2 linked regions of the Tenggerimyces flavus genome follow. The protein of the gene in region 1 interacts with the protein of each later gene in a pairwise test. Links are inferred from orthologs where the notes say so. Each region holds a gene or a part of one and is shown in the gene's direction. Other genes may lie near its edges.

What was found.
Region 2: the proteins of ndk (region 1) and JOD67_RS38160 interact in binary tests that used the Escherichia coli proteins (3 or more experiments, as listed by UniProt). The link is inferred for Tenggerimyces flavus from one-to-one orthologs.

The regions. Positions count from the first base shown.
Region 1 is NZ_JAFBCM010000001.1:6,399,883-6,407,758, reverse strand. What follows is about bases 1-2,945. They hold ndk (nucleoside-diphosphate kinase), read left to right. Parts: upstream 1-1,241; coding sequence 1,242-1,649; downstream 1,650-2,945. Other genes in these bases: JOD67_RS30090 (rod shape-determining protein), read left to right, coding at 2,048-2,945; JOD67_RS30095 (hypothetical protein), read left to right, coding at 1,720-1,992; JOD67_RS30105 (DUF4233 domain-containing protein), read left to right, coding at 838-1,182; JOD67_RS30110 (bifunctional folylpolyglutamate synthase/dihydrofolate synthase), read left to right, coding at 1-841. In the rest of the region: more of JOD67_RS30090, read left to right, coding at 2,946-3,076; rod shape-determining protein MreC, read left to right, coding at 3,076-3,888; rod shape-determining protein MreD, read left to right, coding at 3,888-4,352; JOD67_RS30075 (penicillin-binding transpeptidase domain-containing protein), read left to right, coding at 4,373-6,133; rod shape-determining protein RodA, read left to right, coding at 6,130-7,293; JOD67_RS30065 (ABC transporter permease), read right to left, coding at 7,272-7,876. UniProt on the Escherichia coli protein: Major role in the synthesis of nucleoside triphosphates other than ATP. The ATP gamma phosphate is transferred to the NDP beta phosphate via a ping-pong mechanism, using a phosphorylated active-site intermediate.
Region 2 is NZ_JAFBCM010000001.1:8,196,546-8,204,439, reverse strand. What follows is about bases 3,418-6,380. They hold JOD67_RS38160 (uracil-DNA glycosylase), read left to right. Parts: upstream 3,418-4,526; coding sequence 4,527-5,234; downstream 5,235-6,380. Other genes in these bases: JOD67_RS38155 (galactose-binding domain-containing protein), read right to left, coding at 5,231-6,380; JOD67_RS38165 (maleylpyruvate isomerase family mycothiol-dependent enzyme), read right to left, coding at 3,677-4,471; JOD67_RS38170 (NUDIX hydrolase), read right to left, coding at 3,418-3,664. In the rest of the region: JOD67_RS38195 (hypothetical protein), read right to left, coding at 1-483; transcription elongation factor GreA, read right to left, coding at 499-1,008; JOD67_RS38185 (DUF4307 domain-containing protein), read right to left, coding at 1,134-1,544; mycothiol conjugate amidase Mca, read left to right, coding at 1,622-2,497; JOD67_RS38175 (hypothetical protein), read left to right, coding at 2,504-2,728; more of JOD67_RS38170, read right to left, coding at 3,212-3,417; more of JOD67_RS38155, read right to left, coding at 6,381-7,513; JOD67_RS38150 (peptidyl-prolyl cis-trans isomerase), read right to left, coding at 7,510-7,894. UniProt on the Escherichia coli protein: Excises uracil residues from the DNA which can arise as a result of misincorporation of dUMP residues by DNA polymerase or due to deamination of cytosine.

The DNA.
Region 1 (7,876 bases):
GATCGCGGTCGACCACGCCAAGTACCTCGGCAACACGCCGCCGGAGATCGCGCGGGAGAAGGCCGGGATCATCAAGCCTGGCGCGATCGCGGTGATCGCGCAGCAGGAGGTCGAGGTCGCCGAGGTGCTGATGCGCCGCGCGGCCGAGGTCGGTGCGACCGTGGCCCGCGAGGGGATCGAGTTCGGCGTCGTCGAGCGCGAGATCGCGGTCGGCGGGCAGATGATCTCGCTGAAGGGCCTGTCGGGGGAGTACCACGAGATCTTCCTTCCCCTGCACGGAGTTCACCAGGCGCACAACGCGGCCTGCGCGCTCGCCGCGGTCGAGGCGTTCCTCGCCGGCGGCGCCCCAGAGGGATTGAACGCGGACATCGTTCGCGAGGCGTTCGGCGGCGTGACGTCGCCGGGGCGGTTGGAGATCGTCCGCCGGAGCCCGACCGTTCTGCTCGACGCGGCACACAACCCGCACGGCGCCGAGGCGACCGCGGCGGCGATCAGCGAGGCGTTCACGTTCGAACCGCTCGTCGGCGTGATCGGCGTCATGCAGGACAAGGACGTCGCAGGTGTGCTCGAGGCGTTCGAGCCGGTCATGGACCACGTCGTGGTGACGCAGAACTCCACCGAGCGTGCGATGCCGGCCGCGGAGCTGGCCGAGATCGCGATCGACATCTTCGGTGAGGACCGGGTCGAGGTCGCGCCGCTGCTGCCGGACGCACTCGACGCCGCCGTCCGCACGGCTGACGAACAGGCCAAGGAGATGGGCGGGGGCGGGGTGCTCGTGACCGGCTCGGTGATCACGGCCGGCGAGGCGCGCGTGCTGTTGGGACGGGGCGAGGCGCAGTGAACCTGAACGTGACGGTGATGCGGGGAACGCTGTCGGCGATCCTCGTCTTCGAGGCGATCATCGTCGGGCTCGCGATCCCGGTGGCGATCGGCGTGGCCGATGCACCGCGTGGGTTGGCGATCTGGGGCGGCCTGGCGATCGTCCTGATGTGCGTCGCGGCGGCCGCGACGCTGCGTAAGCCGGTCGGCGTGGTGCTCGGCTCGGTGGTGCAGGTGGCCGCGTTCGCGAGCGGATTCGTGGTGTCGATCATGCTCGCGCTCGGCGCGATCTTCGGCATCCTCTGGTTCGCCTGCCTCGTCTTCGACCGCAAGATCGCTGCCCAGGCACCCAGCGAGGGATGAGCGTCGGCTACGCTGCGTGTGCTTTGCCGTCGTGACCTCGTTCTTAAGGAGTTTCTGTCGTGTCCGAGCGCACCCTGGTCCTGATCAAGCCGGATGCGGTCCGTCGTGGGCTGGTCGGCGACGTCCTGGCCCGGTACGAACGCAAGGGGCTCTCGATCGTCGCGATGGATCTGCGCACGATCGACGGCGAGACGGCCGACCAGCACTACGGCGAGCACCTGGAGAAGGCCTGGTACCCGCCGCTGCGCGAGTTCGTCATCAGCGGACCGCTCGTGGCGCTGGTGCTCGAGGGCGACGAGGCCGTGGAGGCCGTACGCCTGCTGAACGGTGCGACCGATGCCCGGAAGGCCGCCGCGGGATCGATCCGTGGCGATTTGGGCCTGTCGAACCGGGAGAATCTCGTCCACGGCTCGGACTCGGTGGAGTCGGCCGCACGCGAGATCAAGCTGTTCTTCCCCGACATCTAGGCGCCCGAATGGGAAATCTAAGTAGTCCTCCCCATGCCGCCCGGTCTCGCGCCACCGCACGCTTGAACGTATGAACGAGAGCACCGCCCGAGACCTGATCGACAAGCTGCTGAAGCACCGCTCCGACCGCGGCTGGTCGGCGCTGTATGCCGACGACGTGCGGCTGGACTTCCCGCAGGTCGGAGCCGCGGCTGAGTGGTCCGTACGCGCCCCGAACGTGTGGGTGCACGAGTACCGCCTCGACAACGACGACGGCGAGCCCGCCCTCGCCGTCGTCGTCACCGAGTTCGCCGACGGCGTCGTCGCCCGAGAACGGGTCTATCTCACCCAAGCTTGGACATGACCCCGGCGAGTCACCGCAAGCCACGGCTACGTAGCGTGTCAAACTGGCTACCGAAATGGCGAACAGCTTTCTCGGCCGGGATCTGGCCGTCGACCTCGGAACGGCGAACACCCTCGTCTACGTGCGCGGGCGCGGCGTCGTGCTCAGCGAGCCCTCCGTCGTCGCCACGAACACCGCGACCAACACGATCGTCGCCGTCGGGACCGCCGCGAAGCAGATGATCGGCCGTACGCCCGGCACGATCACCGCGATCCGCCCGCTCAAGGACGGCGTCATCGCGGACTTCGACGCCGCCGAGAAGATGCTCCGGTACTTCATCCAGCAGGTGCACAAGCGGCGCTACTTCGCCAAGCCGCGGCTGGTCGTCTGCGTCCCGTCCGGCATCACCACCGTGGAGCAGCGCGCGGTCCGCGACGCCGGCTACCAGGCTGGCGCCCGGATGGTCTACCTGATCGAGGAGCCGATGGCTGCCGCGGTCGGCGCCGGGCTTCCCGTGCACGAGCCCACTGGCAACATGGTCGTCGACATCGGCGGCGGGACGACCGAGGTCGCGATCATCTCTCTCGGCGGAATCGTCACGAGCTGCTCGATCCGCGTCGCCGGCGACGAGCTCGACAAGGCGGTGATCTCCTACCTCAAGAAGGAGTACTCGCTGATGCTCGGCGAGCGCACCGCCGAGGAGATCAAGTCGACGATCGGCTCGGCGTTCCCCGTTCCGGACGAGCCCGAGGCGGACGTACGCGGACGCGACCTCGTCAGCGGGCTGCCGAAGACCGTCACGGTGTCCACCGACGAGATCCGCAAGGCGCTCGAGGAACCCGTCAACGCGATCATCGACGCGGTCCGCACCACGCTCGACACCTGCCCGCCCGAACTCGCCGGCGACATCGTCCGGCGGGGCATCATCCTCACCGGCGGCGGTGCGTTGCTGAACGGGCTCGCCGCCCGCCTCCAGCACGAGACCGGGGTGCCCGTACGGGTCGCCGACGACCCGCTGCAGTCGGTCGCGGCCGGCGCCGGCATGTGCGTCGAGGAGTTCGAGACGCTTCGACGGGTGCTGGTCTCCGAGCCCCGCAAGAGATGATGCGGCCGCGGTCCCGGGTGCTGCTGGTGCTGCTCCTGCTCGGCTCGTTCTCGCTCGTCACCGTCGACCTCGCGGTCGAGGAGTCTCCGTTGAACGCCGTACGCGCCGCGGTGGCTGAGGCGGTCGCTCCGCTGCAGCTCGGCGCGCGGGTCGCGACGCGTCCGATCGTCAACGCGGCAAGGGATGTCGCCTCGCTCGGCGAGCAGCGGAGCGAACTGCTGAAACTGCGTGAGGAGAACGCCGCCCTGCGCGGGCAGCTTCGGACGGACGCCGAACGCCGTGCGGAAGGGCGAGCCGTCGACCAGCTTCGCTCGGCCGGGCACACAGTCCCGGCGCGGGTCGTGGGCTTCGGGGCGCAGCAGAGCTTCGCGCATACGGTGACTCTCGATGTCGGCACGCGGGACGGGGTTCGCGCCGACCAGGCCGTGGTCGCGGCCGACGGGCTCGTCGGCCGGGTCGTTCGCGCGGGTACGACGAGCGCGACCGTCCTGTTGCTCGGCGACGCCACGTCGACCGTCGGTGGGCGGCTGGAGACGAGCCGCGAGCTCGGTTTCCTGCACGGGACAGGCGATGTGGTCGGCAAGGCCAGGTTGACGCTGCAGCTCGTCGACCACTCGGCCCGGGTCAAGCAGGGTGACCGGCTGGTCACCTGGGGATCGCCGAACGGATCGCCTTACCCTGCGGGGATTCCGATCGGCCGCGTCGTCTCGGTGGATCCGGCGACCGCGGGTGTCGCGCCGAAGGCGTCGGTGGATCCGTACGTCGATCTCACTGCCCTCGATGTCGTCGGTGTCGTGGTGGGGGAGCGCTGATGCTGCTCGCCGCGGCTGTCGTTCTGGTCGCCTGGCTGGTCCAGGTCACGCTGCTGCCGAGCGTCTCCTTGGCGCTCGTCGCCGTGCTGGCGTTCGCGTACGTGCGGGGGCCGGCGTTCGGTGCGGTGCTGGGGTTCTGCGCCGGTCTGCTCGTCGACGTCGCGCCGCCGGCGGACGGGGTCGCCGGACTGTGGGCACTGTCGTTCACGCTCGCGGCGTACCTCGTCGGCGCCGCTGGCGTGACCCGCGCCGACGACGGCAACCACCGGGTCCTCATCGGCGTGCTCGCGATGACCGGTGGCGCCGCGCTCACACTCGCCACGTACGCCGGAATCGACGTCCTGCTTGGCGATCCGCGAGTCGACTGGTCGGTCCTGCTCAGTGCCGGCGGCACGTCGATCCTCTCCGCGGCGGTGCTCGCGCTCGTCCTCGTACCGCTGTCAGCCCGGGTCGCGCCGCAGTGAACGCGAGGACCACGGCGCGGATGGCCATCCTCCAGCTGCTCGTGCTCACGCTGGTCGCCGTCCTGCTCGGCCGGCTCTGGATCGTGCAGGTCGCCCGCCCTGTCGAACCCAGCGCACCCATGACCGACGTCGGCGAGCTGCGGACGATCTCGGTGCCCGCCGTCCGTGGCCGGATCCTGGACCGGAACGGCCGCCCGCTCGTCGACAACGAGAGCGCCCTCACCGTGCTCGTCGATCCTTCGGCGGTCGGCAAGCTGGACAAGCCTGGCCGGACCGCGCTGTACGACCGGCTCGGCTCCGTCCTCGGGAAGCCCGGTGCCGACCTGGCCGCGCGGACGGTGCCTTGCGGGACGCCCGGGGCCCGCCGCCCGCCGGTGTGCTGGAGCGGCCAGCCGTACGAACCGGTGCCGATCGCCCGGAACGTGTCGACCCAGGCAGCGCTCGCGATCTCCGAGCGATCGGAGCACTTCCCGGGCGTGGTCGTCGACTCCCGTGCGACGCGGCGTTTTCCCAAGCCCGATGGGGTTTCCGCCGCGCATCTGCTCGGCTACGTCGCGCCGGTCAACCGCACCGAGCTCGACGCGTCCCACGGCGAACTGCGGACGACCGACCTGGTCGGGCGGGCCGGGCTGGAGAAGCAGTACGACGCGCTGCTGCGCGGCACGCCGGGTCAGCGGACCGTGCGGATCGACGCGCAGGGCCGGGTGCTGTCGGTGGTGTCCGAGCGGCCCGCGAAGCCTGGCGCGGACCTCGTCACGAACCTCGACGTTCGCATCCAGGCCCTCGCCGAGCGCGAGCTCGCGAAGACCCTCGCCGCGACGCGGACCCGCTTCGACAAGGTCACCAAGCGGAAGTACGTCGCCGACGCCGGCGCGATCGTCGTCCTCGATGCGCGAACGGGTGGAGTGATCGCGATGGCCAGTAACCCTGGTTACGATCCCTCACTCTGGCTAGACGGTCTAACAAGCGCCGAGCGGAAGCGGCTGCTCGCCTCGGGCGACGCGCCCTTGGTGGCGCGCGCCACGCAGGGCGAGTACGCGCCGGGGTCGACGTTCAAGGTGGTCTCGGCGACCGCGGCTCTCACCCACGGCTTCCGGACGTCGGAGCAGCTGCCCTGCCCGGGCACGATGGAGATCGTCGGCCGTACGTTCCGCAACTTCGAGTCGCTCGCGTACGGCGACCTCTCGCTCGCCGACGCCCTCGCGGTGTCGTGCGACACGTTCTTCTACCAGGTCGGGCTCGACCATCGGCGGGACGACGCGATCGAGGCCGCAGCCGCCGCGTTCGGCTTCGGTCGGCGTACTGGACTCGACCTGCCGGGCGAACGCGCCGGCCACGTCGGACGCCAGACCTCGTACGCCGGGCACGCCGCGCTGCTCGCGATCGGGCAGGGCGACACCACGGTGACGCCGTTGCAGCTCGCTCGTGCGTACGCGGCGCTCGCGAACGGCGGCTCGCTCCTGCAGCCCTCGTTGCGGAAACAGGTACCGAAGGTGGCCGGCAAGCTGCCGTTGACGCCGTCGCAGTTGCGCTATCTGCAGGCGGCCCTGCGCAAGACCACGGTGTCGGGCACGGGCGCGGCGCCGTTCGCCGGGTTCCGGCTCGACAAGACGCCGGTCGCGTCGAAGACCGGGACTGCCGAGGTCGACGGCAGGCAGTCGACATCGTGGTTCGCGTCGTTCGACCAGAGGTACGCCGTGGTGATGATGGTCTCGCAGGGCGGTACGGGCGCGGCCACCTCGGGTCCCGCGGTGCGGCGATTGTGGGAGGCGCTGCGATGACTGCCGTCGCTCCGCCTCGCCATGCCGGGTCGACCGCCGCCCGGCAGCTCGACTGGTCGCTGCTCGTCGCGGTGATCGCCCTGCTGGCGTTGGGTTGTCTGCTGGTGTGGTCGGCGACCGCGCACCGGCCGTCTCTCACCGGTGGTGACCCGCAGGCCTACCTGCTGAAGCAGATCCTCAACATCCTGATCGGCGTGGTGATCGCCGTTCCGGTCGCGATGATCGACCATCGCCGGCTGCGGCTGTACGCGCCGGCCTGCTACCTGGTCGTGGTGGCGGGACTGGTCCTCGTGCTCGTGCTGGGCGCGACCGTGAACGGATCCCAGTCCTGGATCCGGCTGCCGGGCGGTTTCTCCTTACAGCCCGGGGAGTTCGCGAAGGTCGCGATCGTCGTCGGGATGGCAGTAGTCCTCGCCGAACGGAGAGACAATGCCCGCCGTTCGACCCGATCGGCGCGGTCCGATCTGCTCTGGGCGCTCGCCGTTGCCGCGGTGCCCATCGGGCTGGTCGCGATCCAACCCGACCTCGGTACCGTGTTCGTCCTGCTGGTCACAGGATTCGGCGTCCTGGCGCTCGCGGGCACGCCGTTGCGCTTTCTCGCCGGACTCGTACTCGTCGCGGCGACGGCCGGGTACGCCGCCGTGCGGGTGGGGCTGCTGGAGGGTTACCAGCTCGCGCGGCTCACCGCGTTCGTCAACCCTGGCGTCGATCCGGAGGGGATCGGCTACAACGCCGAGCAGGCGCGGGTCGCGATCGGGTCGGGCGGGCTGTTCGGGGCGGGCTTGTTCCACGGCAGCAGGACGAGCGGTGCGTACGTTCCCGAGCAGCACACCGACTTCGTGTTCACGGTGGCGGGGGAGGAGCTCGGCTTCGTAGGCTCGAGCGCCTTGCTTCTGTTGCTGGCGTTCGTGCTGTGGCGCGGCGTACGCATCGCGCGCGCTGCGCCCGACCTGTTCGGCCGCCTGCTCGCCGGCGGCGTCGTGTGCTGGTTCGCCGCGCAGATCTTCGAGAACGTCGGCATGACGCTCGGGCTGATGCCGATCACCGGGCTGCCGTTGCCGTTCGTGTCGTACGGCGGCTCCAGCATGGTCGCCTGTCTGGTTGCCGTTGCCCTGTTGGAGAACGTGCACCTGCGTGGTCAGGACGTCGCACCGGTGTAGCGGCGCACGCCCACCGACCATGCACCGATCGCGAGCAGCGCGATGCCGGCGCCGGCGGCGATGGCTGCCGCCGTACCGACGAGGGTCGGGCCGCGCAGCAGCGCTGTGGTCGGGAGCGTGGTCACGACCGCCATCGGGAACAGGTAGGTGAGCACGATGCGCAGTGGTCGGCTGTAGATGTCGACCGGGTAGCGCGCGAGGTTCAGTGCCGAGCTGAACAGGATGTCGAGCTCCAGCCGTGGTGCCCAGAACGCCAAGCAGGACACGAGAACGCCGAGGCTCCACATGATCACTGTGCCGGTGGCGAGCAGTAGTAGCCAGGTGAGCAGGCCGGCGATCGTGGGGAGCTTGCCGTGGTCCGCGATGCCTCCGCCGATGACCGCCAGGCCGAGGACCGCTCTGGTGAGGGCCACCGGCGAGTGCGAGCTCAGGCTGGCCAGGAACAGGCTCGACGCCGGCTGGATCAGGTAGAGATCCATCTTGCCGTTGCGCACCTGATCGGTGAACCAGCTCAGGTTGGGCTCGATGAACGCCGTACGGATGCCGGCCATCAGCTGGAACGTGCCGACGAGGACGAGCAGCT
Region 2 (7,894 bases), 1.8 Mb from region 1 along the record:
AACGCCGGCGCCGGCCATCACGGTGCCGAAGCAGTTGGGGCCGGAGCCTGGCGGGAACGTGCCGGCAAGCTCCTTCGCGTTCGGAACGACCGAGCGCGCCGCGCGCCACACCGACGCGGACACCTCACGATGCCGGCTCGGCGCGACACCCTCCTCGACGTACTCGATCACCGGACCGTCGCCGACCCGCGCCAACAGCGAAGGCCACCACGGAAACCGGCGACCGTTCTCGCTGCCTGTCGCCTCGCGCTTGGTCAGCAGCGAGCGCCGCACCCGATACGGCAACGCTTCGAACTCGGCCTCGTCGAACCAGACCCAGGACCCGTTGTACATCTGGAAGGTGTCCCGCACCTCGCGCGTCGGCTCCTGCCGAGGACCGGTCAGCGCATCGGAGCGAAACGGCTGCATCGCCGGCGCGAACCACTCGCGCCAAGACTCCACGAGAGCGGCGGAGACACCGATCCCCAGGACGATTCGCGGCATTCGTTCCCTAGAGACCTAGGCCTGGAACGGCACCGTGTCGACGATCTCCACGGCCACGTCGCGTCCGTTCGGCGCGGTGTACGACGCCTTCTCGCCCTTGCTCTTGCCGGAGATGGCCGCGCCGAGCGGGGAGTTCGGGGAGTAGATCTCGATGTCGACCGAGTCGTCCAACGCCAGCAGCTCACGCGACCCGAGTACGAACGTCTCGGTGTCGTCGTCGCCGGCGAACTTGATCGTCACCTTCATGCCCGGCTGCACGATGCCGTCGTCCTTCGGCGTGCCGCCGACCCGCGCGCGCCGCAGCATGTCCTGCAGCTTGCGGATCTGCGCCTCGGTCTTGCCCTGCTCTTCCTTCGCGGCGTGGTAGCCGCCGTTCTCCTTGAGGTCACCCTCGTCGCGGGCCTCACCGATCTTGCGCGCCAAATCCGCTCGCACCGGACCCGTGAGGTGCTCGAGCTCCGCCTCGAGACGTTCGAACGCCTCTTGAGTGAGCCAGATCACATTCGTGTCGGTCGGTTGCGTCACGGTTTCTCCTTGTTCCGTAGCCGGGCCATACGCCGACGGCCAATGAAGCCGAGCTGGGAATGAACTGCGAGTGTCCAGCAGCGTACGGACAGGCCTTTGAGGCTAACAATGCCTGCGCCCGAGCGCTATCGCGTTCGAGCCTGTCCAGGAACCGAACAGCTTAGCAGCTCCACGCTCAGCGCCCGGTCGGACGTGACGATCGGATGGGTGACGAGCTGCGTCCTGCGGCCGTCCGATGCGTCGAAACGTACGTCGACCTGCGACGTTCCGACCGTCGCCATCCGTTCGCCCCGCGCAACGAGCTCGCACGACACCGTACGCGTCGCCTCCACCTGCAGCCGGACGGTCACCGAGGTGTCCGAGACCGGGTCGAACGTGATCACGCGCGCCGCGATCGGCGGCTGAGCCGCACGAATGCCGCTCCACAACACGATTCCGACAGCGACGGCGATCAGGACGCCGATCGCGACGAGCCCGGCCGTACGTCGTGAACCGCGCGCGCCGCCGTACCGGTCGGACAGCGGATGCGCGGGCATAGCTTCGGCCTTCCGGATGTTCGTGGGGTGGTCTGCGCGATCATTGTTGCTCCACGCTTGAACTGAGAGGAAACAAGGTGCCGTCCACCGCACCGGGCCCGTTTCGGCTGATGCACGTTCACGCCCACCCCGACGACGAGTCCAGCAAGGGCGCCGCGTCCACCGCGAAGTACGTCGCCGATGGCGTCGAGGTCCTCGTCGTCACCTGCACAGGAGGCGAGCGCGGCTCGATCCTCAACCCGAACATGGACCGCCCGGACGTGCTCGCGAACCTCGCCGACATCCGGCGCGAGGAGATGGACCGTGCCCGCGAGATCCTCGGCATCTCGCAGGTCTGGCTCGGGTACGTCGACTCCGGCTACCCCGAGGGCGACCCGTTGCCGCCGCTGCCCGAGGGCAGCTTCGCGGCGCGGCCGGTCGACGAGGAGGCGGCGAAGCTCGTCGCGGTCATGCGGTCGTTCAAGCCGCACGTGGTGACGACGTACGACGAGACTGGCGGCTACCCGCACCCGGACCACATCCGCTGCCACGAGGTGACGGTCGCGGCGTGGGAGGCGGTGGGCTCGGACTCGGCGTACCCGGAGGCGGGAGCGCCCTGGCAGCCGTTGAAGCTGTACTACCACCACTCGTTCCACCGGGCCCGGACGCTGGCGCTGCACGACGAGATGATCCGGCGCGGCCTGGAGTCGCCGTACGCCGAGCGGCTGGCCGAGTGGAAGCGCGACCCGGCGTGGGACGCGCGGGTCACGACGCGGGTGCCGTGCGCGGAGTACTTCGCGGTCCGCGACAAGGCGCTGCTCGCGCACGCGACGCAGATCGACCCGGAGGGGCCGTGGTTCGTCTGCCCGCTCGAGGTGCATCAGGCGGCCTGGCCGACCGAGGACTACGAGCTGGCGCGTAGTCTCGTCGAGACAGAGCTTCCCGAGAGCGACCTGTTCGCCGGGGTGAGGTGAGGACAAGTGGTGACGCTGCTCGCGGCCGAGCGGGACCCGAGTGTCTGGGTGGGACCCGGACTGCTCGGCTTCGTCGTGATCATGGGGTTGGTCGTGGCGACGATCCTGCTGTGGCGCAACATGAACAAGCAGCTGAAGAAGGTCACGTTCGACGACGGCAGCGAGCCTGCGGCGCCGACGCCGACCGAGCCGGCCGAGCCTCAGCCGAACGGGAAGCCCTCGCCCAGCTAGCCGCCCCTCGGGTTTCGAATGAGGCAGTTCCTCTGTCGAATGGGCCGGTGCATCCCCTGGGGACCGTGGACGCGCCTGGTCGGTTTGGGTCGGGGGCACCCCGGTCCGAACCTATGGGACCAGGGTGCCCCCGACCCAACCAGGCCTCGCCACACCCGGACCACCGGCCACCTCGACCCCCGCCACCCAGCCACGTCTTGGATGAAGGGCACCTTCATTCAATCGCCCGGCCCATCCACCATGTCCCATCAAAGTGTGGGGTTCTGGTCGCGACACGCCGGCGTGTCGCGACCAGAACCCCACACTTCGCGAAGGGCGGAGGGTCCCCTCGCTCGAGGAGATCGCTACAGGGACGCCCTCATTCGAAACCTCCGGCCCATGAGCGTGATCATGAAGCCGAACTGGTCGTTTTCGACGGGTCTGGCTTCATGATCACCGACATGATCACGGCGGCTGGCCAAGCTATTCGAATGAGGGACGCCCTCATTCGAAACGGCCGGTGGCGAAGATCGCTGGTAGCCGGCCGCTGAGCAGTCCGGCGAGCACCTGGTCGACCGGTTCCACGACCGGGGTCGGCAGGTCCTTCAGCCCGTACCAGCCCAGCTCGGCGCACTTGTCCGGCTCCAGGTTCGTGGGCTCGCCAGCCCAGACCTCGGCGGCGAAGAAGAAGTCGACGCGTTCGTCGACCGGTTTGCCGCTCCCACCCGTCCGGTGCACCGTGCACAGCGGCACCAGGTCGTCGGGACGTACGACGATGCCGATCTCCTCAACCGCCTCGCGCAGACAAGCGGCCATTGCGGACTCGCCGGCCTCGATGTGGCCAGCTGGCAGCGACCAATACCCGTCCCGCCACCCTGTGCCGCCGCGAAGCGAGAGCAGCACCTCCTCGCCCCTGCGCAGGATCAGATAGGACGCCGGGACCAGCTGGAAACCCACGCGGAGGCCTTCCTAAGCAGTAAGACGCGACTCGAGGAAGGACTGAGCCACCTCGACTTCGCCGCTGAGGCTAACGCCGGCCACCGACACGTTCTGCCGCTTCCACAGCATCATCAGCAAACCGGCCGCCGTTCCCTCGATCGTCGCCTCGGCGGTCTTGGCGACGTCGTCCGCGAGCACCGGCCCGTCGGCCGTGGGCGGTCCCATCGGTACGTCCGCGGTGTGCGGCGGGCGCAGCAGCCAGCGTTCGGCCCGGTCGGTGCACGCCAACAAAACGGGCGCGGCGAGGTCCGGCGTCCCGCTCCGGCGGGTGATCCGCGGCAGCCACAGGTCGAGCACCTCCGCGATCCCATCCGCGGCGACCTCGCCGTCGATCCGTACCGACCCGCCGACCGCGACCTCCGCGTCGACCCGATGAACGACCAGCTCCAGCGCCTGCCGCCGCGACCAGAACCGGGCGACCTCGTTCTCGGGCTGCATCGTCCAGCACGGTTTGCTCGGGTCGGTCCTCGCCAGCGTCTCGAGCAGGTCGCCGACGCACCGCTCGTACCAGTCGGCGAGGTCCTCGCCGTCTTCGGCGGGCGTCGTCACCACGTCGCCCGGCCCCTCGCCGAGCACGATGCCGCGCGCCCACTGATGGACCTGGCCGACGTGGTCGACGAGCTGGGTGAGCGTCCAGCCGGGGCAGGCCTTGACGTGCGCCTCCGGATCGCCGTGGGCGTACGCGGCGACGAACGCGTCCGCCTCCCTGCGGATCACCGCCTGGTACGTCTTCGGATCGAACGCGCCGTACGGCTGCTGGGTCACGCTTCGGAGCCTACTAAGCTCCTTGACCTGCTCACGGCAAGCGGAGGAGGCCGGCGTGGTCGACACAGCAGCAGCATCGACGCAAGCGAGTCGCAAGCCGCTCACCGAGGTCGTCGAGGCCGGCTGGGCTCAAGCGCTCGAGCCGGTCGCGGAACGGATCGCCTCGCTGGGTGACTTCCTGCGCGCCGAGCTCGCCGCCGGCCGTCGCTACCTCCCGGAGGGCGCGAACGTGCTGCGTGCGTTCCAGCAGCCGTTCGCGGACGTGCGGGTGCTGATCGTCGGGCAGGACCCGTACCCGACACCGGGGCACCCGGTCGGGCTGAGCTTCTCGGTCGCGCCGGACGTACGCCCGATCCCGCGGAGCCTGCAGAACATCTACCGCGAGTACACCGCCGACCTCGACCTCCCAGCGCCGGCGAACGGCGACCTCTCGCCCTGGTCGAAGCGCGGCATCCTGCTGCTCAACCGAGCCCTCACCGTCTCGCCTGGCAAGCCCGCGTCGCACCGCGGCAAGGGCTGGGAGGACGTGACCGACCAGGCGATCCGCGCGCTCGTCGACCGCAACGAGCCGATGGTCGCGATCCTGTGGGGCCGCGACGCGCAGAACCTCCGCCCGCTGCTCGATGACGTCCCGTGCATCGAGTCCGCGCACCCGAGCCCGATGTCCGCCGACCGTGGGTTCTTCGGGTCCCGCCCGTTCAGCCGCGCGAACGAGATGATCGCCGAACTGGGCGGGGATCCCGTGGACTGGTCTCTGGCCTAGGTCGCCTTGTAGACGGCGATCTCCGTCATCGTCGGCGTGTAGATCTCGGTCGGGATCTTCTCGGTGAGCGCCACCCGCAGCTTGGACGTCGTGATGTCGCCGAAGCCCGTCACGGTGCGGTCGTGCCCGATCCCGTCGTCGCGGGTCGCGAACGTGACCCACTGGCTGGTGCCGGAATCCCAACGCTGCAAGGCGAACGACTGCACCCGTGGGTTCGTGCCGGAGTCGGTGTACTCGTCCAGGTAGACCTGGTCGAACGTGGTGTCCGCGCCGAAGTCGATGTCGAGCGTGACCGGGTACGCCGCGTCGTCGGCCGCGGCCCATCGGGTCGCGAGGTTGCCGTCGGTCAGCTTGTCCGCGGTGAGCGTCCCGCCCGCGCCGGGGTGCGTCGAGCTCGCGACCGCCGGCTTGCCCAGCGCGAGGTTGACCCTGTTGTCGACCTCTTCCTCGATCGGGTCGTCGTCGACGGGGTGGGCGACCTTCCTTCCCTGCTTGCGTTCTGACATGCCGATGTCGGGCGCGGCGCCGTAGTAGATATGCGTGCCGACGAAGTCCTTCGTGCCCAGGTGCGGGTTGTAGCGACCGGCGTCGATCAGCGGCGAGTCCTTGCGCAGCGCGAAGTGCTCGCCTGCCTTACGGATCCGGTCCACGCCCAACCCGGTCGGGTACTTCGCCGGGTCGCCGACGAACCTCGGATCCACCGCCACCCCGCGCGGATCGGCCGGTTCCTGGGTGGAGTGGGTGCCGCTCGCCTCATAGAAGTCGTTGTTCGAGAACACCGCCTGGCGGAGCGCGCCGGTCCTTCGATACCAGGGCGTCGCTTCCGCCGTCGAGTAGTTGTAGAAGATGTTGTTCAGGAAGTAGACGCGGCTCAGGAACCGTTCGTCATGGAAGTAGTCGAGGTCCGCGCCGTCGTAGACGAACGTGTTGTTGACGAAGTACGTCGGCGAATAGTTGGTCGACAGCATGTTCTTCACGAGCACGCCGTTGTCGTTGACGCTGAGGTTGTAGCGGGCGACGGAGTTGGAGCTGTTGCCCATGTACGACATCCAGCCCGCGGCGTTGTCGTGCGAGTAGTTGTGCTGGTACGTGACGTTGAAGTTCGTGTACTCCAGATCCCACGGCGTGCCGTCGAACTCGTTGTTCGGGCCGCCGTAGACCTCGTTGTACTGCATGACGGAGTCGGCGCCGGCCCAGAGATAGAGCGCGACCGACACCGAGCCGTAGCGCACGAGGTAGCCGTTCACCTCGTTGTACTCGACCTTCATGTTCTTCGTGTTCGCGAGCTGGATCGCACCCTGGCCGATGCTCTCGGCGTAGTTGTGGCCGATGTAGACGTCGCGGCTGTAGAGGTCGCGCGTACGTACCCAGAGCTGCTCCCAGCCCTCGTGCCACTTGCCCGCCTCGTCGAACTGGCCGGCCTCCGGGTAGCGGTCGTTGAACCAGTTGAACGCGAACTGGATCGCGTGCAGCTCGACGTTCACGAACGTGTTGTTCTCGATCCGCACGTCCTTGAAGTAGTAGCCGCCGGTGCCGTACTCGGTGTACTTCTTGCTGCCGAACACCTGGAAGTTGATGCCGCCGTAGTGCATCTGCTGCCAGAAGTCCGGGCCGTCGGTGTGGTGGACGTACACGTCGTTGATGCGGAAGTGGTCCATGATGCTGTCCGCGCCCGCCGCGAGCTTGTCGGCGTTGATCGACACCATGATCCCGTCGCGGACGAGGCGTTCGGTGGTGATGTCGGTGGCGAAGTCGTCGTCGTTCGACAGCTCGATGTTGTTGATCTTCCAGTACTGGGTGTTGCGCAGCACGACCGCGCCGGTCAGGCCGACGGTCTCGGGGTTCTTCGTGCCGTCTGCCTTGAACGGGCTGGGCACGTTGCCGTTCGTCGCGATGTACGGGCGGCGTGCGCGCTTGTCGCCGTACGCGGAGATCGTGATCGGTTTGCCCTTGCTGCCTGAGCCTTTCGGCCACAGCTGCTCGTCCTGCCACTGCTCGCCGGCCTTGAGCAGGATGCGGTCGCCGGGCTTGAACGTCGTCGCGTTCGCCTTCGCGAGCGTGCGCCAGGCCTTCTTCGGCGAGGTTCCGGTCGCGGTGTCGGATCCCTTGCTGGCATCGAGGAAGTAGTCCTTGCCGCCGGTCTTGTTCGAGGCGTTGCCGGGCCAGTCCTGCTTGCCGCCGTTCGCGCCGTCCGAGGCGGAGGCGGGCATCGCGGTGACGAGGGCTCCGGTGAGAAGCGCGGCGAGCAGGCCCGCCAGAGCAGTGGTGACAGGCTTCATTCCCGCACATCCTTCGCGTCGGTGTCGATCTGGATGTCGCTGGCGGCGATCCGGCGCTGGACGTACTGGTCGAGCTTCTTCTCGACCAGCGACTGGCGGATTCGCTTGGCGTACTTGGTGAACGCGGCGTTCTCGTCGACGGTCTCGCCGTCGAGCTCGTAGTAGGTGATCTCGTCGGTGCCCACGACCGGTGCGGAGATCTGGCCCTCGTCGAGCTGGTCGAGCAGGCCCGCGAGGTCCTGGTCCTGGGCGACCATCCCGGTCTGGCTGGCGTCGTACGTGCCGGTCGTGAGCGTCGCGCGAGGCTCGCGGGCGAGGTCCGCGAGCCTGTTCGCCGCAGCCGCCCGTCGTTGGAGGTCTGCCGCGTCGGCGGGCTGGCGG